Regions from separate parts of the Corynebacterium sp. 20-84 genome, predicted to be linked through region 2. Evidence: predicted binding sites of a transcription regulator. Region 2 holds the regulator's gene; the other holds the start of a gene.
What was found. Region 2 encodes LexA, which represses DNA repair genes until DNA is damaged. Its sites were predicted from a motif close to CGAACANNTGTTCG; they were not measured.
Positions count from the first base shown of each region.

Region 1 (2,397 bases), on a different contig from region 2:
CACACGCCTGAATGAGCTCGAGGGCGCTGACCGCACGAAGCACGGCAGCCGGGTCCTCGCCGCTGTCGTCCGCACCGACGGTCGCCGCGTATCCCACCCAACCGTAGGTGGGACGGATGCGTTTGCCTCCGCCGAGCACGAAATTGCGCAAGTGCCCCACGGCCTCAGCGACGGGAGCGCCGATTTCGCTTATCGACGCCGCGTTGTCCCCGAAGAATGCTTCCAGCTCTCGTTCCACTGCTGCTGGGACATCTGCTACCGCAATGTGAGGTGTGCGCTCGCTCAAAAGTGGAATCTCCTTCTGCCGCACGGAGGGGAGGATGGACGATTACCACTCACTTTACCGGGGTGCTGATCTCCAACGGCAATGTCCGGCCAAGCACCGCGAAGGGGCGCGGATCACCGGTGTAGCGGAAATCGCGGAGCACATCTTCAAAGCCGAGCGAGCGGTAGAGGCCGAACGCTGCATTGCCCTCGTTCGGCACTTCGGGGGTGGAGAGCAAGACATGTGGCTGCGATGCCCGGCTGAGCAGTCTTTCAATGAGGGCTCTGCCGATGCCGCGGCCCTGGAGATGCGGGGCGACGTGAATTTCCGCTAGCTCGAAATAGTTTTCCACGACCGCGGTCATCTCTGGCGTCATCGCGTGGCTATTCACTAGTCCGCGTCGAAGCTGCTGGTCCCACCAGCGTTTCTGTGAGCCTCGGAAACCATAAGCGACACCGGCGAGCTGCTCCTCGTCGAATGCGGCGACGGCAGTGAAGTCCCGTTCCAGCGAATCGCGGCGCCAGACAGTCACGCGTTGGTCGTGGATGGCAATGGGGTAGCGCATCGCCGTGATGTAGAGGCCCACGAGTTCGGGAGCCATGGCGGTGAATTCGTACGGGGACAGCTCGCGGATGGTGACGGACACGGTTTCCATCGAACCATGTGGGGCGCGTGGGTGCGTCTGATTCAGCTTATCCACACCCCGACATGGCTGAAACTGCAGGTCATAGCGGGGTATTGATACGAAGTGGGGCAATAGTTCGAAAACGTGTTCGAACTGCTGGCGGGCTGTGTCCGGTTCGGTTTCTAGTGTGAGGCTCACAAAGTAATTGGAAATGAGGGCGCGAACAGGAATGTGAACGCCGGGCGGAACGGTAGTGAAACGAGGAGGAGGGTCAGATGTCTAGCGTGATCTCAGCGACGACGGGCGCGGTGTACGGGGCGGTGCCCGCTACCTTGCAGCATGATGAATTTCTGGCTTCGGGGCGTGCGCTGCTCGGGGACGCGCATGCGCAGCTCGCTGCCGGCGCATACGACCTGGCTCTGGAAAGTGCGTACCGCGCGGCACTGCGCACGGCGGGAGCCGTGATTGCGGAGTCGGCGGTGGTGGCTAAGCGGAAGCGTCTGCCCACGAGTGCGTGGGACAAGCTTGCACTCACGGGGGCTCGTGGAGCGTATTGGGCGAATGCGTTCTCCGGATTCTCGCGGCTGAGGGGAAGGGTCGCGTCTGGGATCGAGCTGAATCCGCAACGTGGGGATGTCGAACGTCTTGTTCAGTTGGCTTCCGAGTTCTTCGGGGAGACGGCCGGGGAGGGAAGTGGCATGACCGCTGCCTAGCCTGCTGTGACTGTTCTGCGGTGGTGTCGGGGCGCTATGATGAAGGGAACAAAACGGCGCCGTGGCGCGTTGTAGTTCAGAGAAGACAGCGACCAAACCAGGCTGGGAGTGAAAGTGGCTTTATCTGAGCAGGAACAGAAGTTGCTCCGCGAAATCGAGGAGTCGCTGATGGCCGACGATCCGAAGTTCGGGTCGACGGTGGCTTCTGCGCCTGGGCGTGGATCTGCTGACGGCGGGTTCCGGCCGACCATGCGGGCCGTTGCCCTCATTGTGCTCGGCCTCGTGCTGCTCATTGCGGGCGTCGCCTTGGCTGCTGAAAGCATCTGGTTTGTGGCACTCAGCATTCTCGGTTTCGTTGTCATGTTCATCGGCGGCATTTGGGGGTTGCGTGCACCGGCCCAGGAGAACGTGCCATCGCGCACCCAAAACGCCGGACCGCAGCTGCGCCGCGAAGGTCGCAGCTCCCGGATGGAAGAGAATTTCCGCCGTCGCTTCGAAGGTCAGTAAACCGTCCTCCTAATTCAGTTGCCGCCCTCCCTGGCGTGAAGGCCCGTCCATGAGGGCCTGCCCAACTAGGCAAGAGAGCCTGCCCAGCTAGATAGGTTTCCGACCATTTAACGGAATAGTTTCAAACCCTCTTACGGAAACGTGAGGGGGAATTTTTGTGCGCGCATCACGGTATCTCGCCTGGGTGGTGCCTTCTTTCCTTGGCTTCCCACTTTCCTCCACCTGGGGTTCCCACTTTCCCCCACTTAGGCTCCCCACTTTCACCCACTGGGGTCTCTTAGTCTTGG
Region 1 covers NZ_JBRBCB010000007.1:45,653-48,049, forward strand. Annotated here, with positions in the region: gene ACUY2Y_RS06625 (polyprenyl synthetase family protein) at 1-286, opposite strand, end outside; gene ACUY2Y_RS06630 (GNAT family N-acetyltransferase) at 336-911, opposite strand; gene ACUY2Y_RS06635 (SAV_6107 family HEPN domain-containing protein) at 1,166-1,603, shown strand; gene ACUY2Y_RS06640 (DUF3040 domain-containing protein) at 1,718-2,110, shown strand.
Region 1: ACUY2Y_RS06635 (SAV_6107 family HEPN domain-containing protein) is a predicted target of LexA. The motif match lies at 1,028-1,041, and genes of this name have one in related genera.

Region 2 (2,397 bases):
CGGGGCACCAGTGCGGGAGGGGGCTTACTCGGCCAGGATCACGTCGACACCGAGCTCGGTCAGCTCATCGACGAAGGATGACGGTGCGTCGGTGTCCGTGACAACGACGTCGACACTGTCGAGCCCCGCGAAGCTGACCAGGTAATCGCTTCCCAACTTCGAGGAATCGCACAGCACCACTACCTTGCGGGCATTGGTCACCATTGCTGATTTCACTGCCGCTTCCTGGGCGTCGGCCGTCGATAAGCCGTGATCGACGGTGAGGGCATTGGTGCCGATGAACGCGACGTCGGCACGCAAAAGCGCGAGTGTGCGAAGCGCTGTGTCCCCGACAACTGCCTGCGTAATGGCGCGCACAGTGCCGCCGAGCAACTGGATGTTGAGCTTTCCCGAGCTGGACAGATCGACTGCGATCGGCAGAGAATTCGTCACGAACGACAATGACGGTGCACCAGGCGCGTCTTTGATCAATCCTGCGAGGACGTTGGTCGTCGTGCCCGCGTCGAGGAAGACCGACCCTTCGCCGGAAGGCAAAAACTGCAGCGCGGCTTTCGCGATCGCTGACTTCGCCGTCGTCGCCGAGCGGAGGCGGGTGTCCAAGGGAAGCTCTGTGGTCAGGTACGACTGACTCGACACCGCACCGCCGTGCACGCGCTGAATAATGCCGTCGCGGTCGAGGACAGCAAGGTCGCGGCGGATTGTTTCAGCTGTGACGTCGAATTTATCGGAGAGTTCGGTAACGTTGACGCGCCCCTCGACTGCTGTCAGGGACGCGATTTGGCGGCGCCGTTCTTCGGCGTACATGGGCACTTCCTTCCGGGGCCTCGAACATCGCGTGCGAGGCACTCACGCTCGTGCACCATTATTCCCACAAAGAGAACGCAATCGGGCCAGCGGGTGTCCGGGTGTGCCCGATTCACCCCCGGACGGGGAGGTTAGAGCCGGCGGAAAACAGAGACAACCAGGCCCATGATTTCCGCATCGTCGCCCTTAATGGGGGCAAAAGCTTCGTTGTGGGGCAGAAGCCACACACCGGAGGAGTCTTGGTGGAATTCCTTGACGGTCGCCTCCCCGTCGATAAGCGCGGCGACGAATTGCCCTTCCTCCGCGACGGGCTGCGTGCGGACGGCGACCCAGTCCCCGTCGAGGATGCCCGCATCGCGCATGGATTCGCCGACGACCTGGAGGAGGTAGAGATCGCCGTCGCCGACGAGCTCCTCGGGAAGCGGGAAATACTCCGACACATTCTCTTCCGCCAGGATCGGGTTGCCTGCTGCTATCTGGCCGAGTACCGGGATGTAGCGCGGGGCAGCTGCATCTTCCGGCGTCGGCTCCGGCTTGCGGGTTTTGCGACCGGCGGTCTCAGGCAGATGGCGCAGGTCGACGGCGCGTGGCTTATTCGGGTCGCGCCGCAAAAAGCCCTTCTTCTCGAGCTCCTTGAGCTGGTATGCCACCGAGGACGTCGATTGCAGCCCCGCAGCATCCCCGATCTCGCGGATGCTCGGCGGGTAGCCCCGGAGCACCACCGCATCCTGGATGACCTCCAGAATGCGACGTTGGCGCTCGGTCAACGACTTCAGGTCAGGCTTCTTGTCTTCTCGTTTCGGCATTGGCTGCGTCCTCTTTCTTTCCGTGATCGTCGTTAGCGGTGTGGTGGGTGAAAACCCTCACATACTTCGACGACGCTGCCCGGCGTTCGGTTCCCTTGCCTCCTGTTTACCACGTATGAGCAAATTTGTTCGAAATATTTCGCGTGCGCCTAGACAAAAATTCGGACCCTTGCTATAAATCGAACATAGAAGCTATCGAACATCTACTCGAACGGTGTGGCGGCGGTGGTTCAACGGGGCCATAGAATCGCAACCACACAACAAGAAAGGGAACGACAATGACCATCTCCATCGCACGCACTAACAGCACTGATTCTTTCTCTAAGGTGACGCCGCAACGCGTTCAGCCGGCGGATGTCTGGGACCTGGATCGCCGCCGTTCTGGCAATGACACGCCGGTGCATGTTCGAACGCTGGAATCATCCAATCGAAAATACGGTCCTATCCCGGACGGCCATTCCGACAGGGATGAGGGCGGCGCCGATAGTTTCGAAACTCGCCGCGAGAAGACCGGGGCGGCGCTCATGGGCGCGCTCTTCGGTTTGGCCCTGATTGTCGGATCGGCTTTCGGCGGAGCGTTCTCCGGTGGGGATGCCGGCTTCGTCCCGCAGGATGCGGGTAACCAGATTGCGGCTGTCTCGCAGCGCTAGCAAGCAGGGGGGACCGTTCGGCCGGGCCGGGGGCGAAAATATGGCCGCAGCGAACGGGTAAGATGCAGTGTCGTGCACTGCCCTTTTTGTCAGAATGATAGCTCCCGCGTCTCAGACTCGCGTCTCGTGGACGGAGG
Region 2 covers NZ_JBRBCB010000008.1:97,527-99,923, forward strand. Annotated here, with positions in the region: gene ACUY2Y_RS07620 (DeoR/GlpR family DNA-binding transcription regulator) at 25-804, opposite strand; gene lexA (transcriptional repressor LexA) at 936-1,610, opposite strand; gene ACUY2Y_RS07630 (hypothetical protein) at 1,889-2,260, shown strand; gene nrdR (transcriptional regulator NrdR) at 2,333-2,397, shown strand, end outside.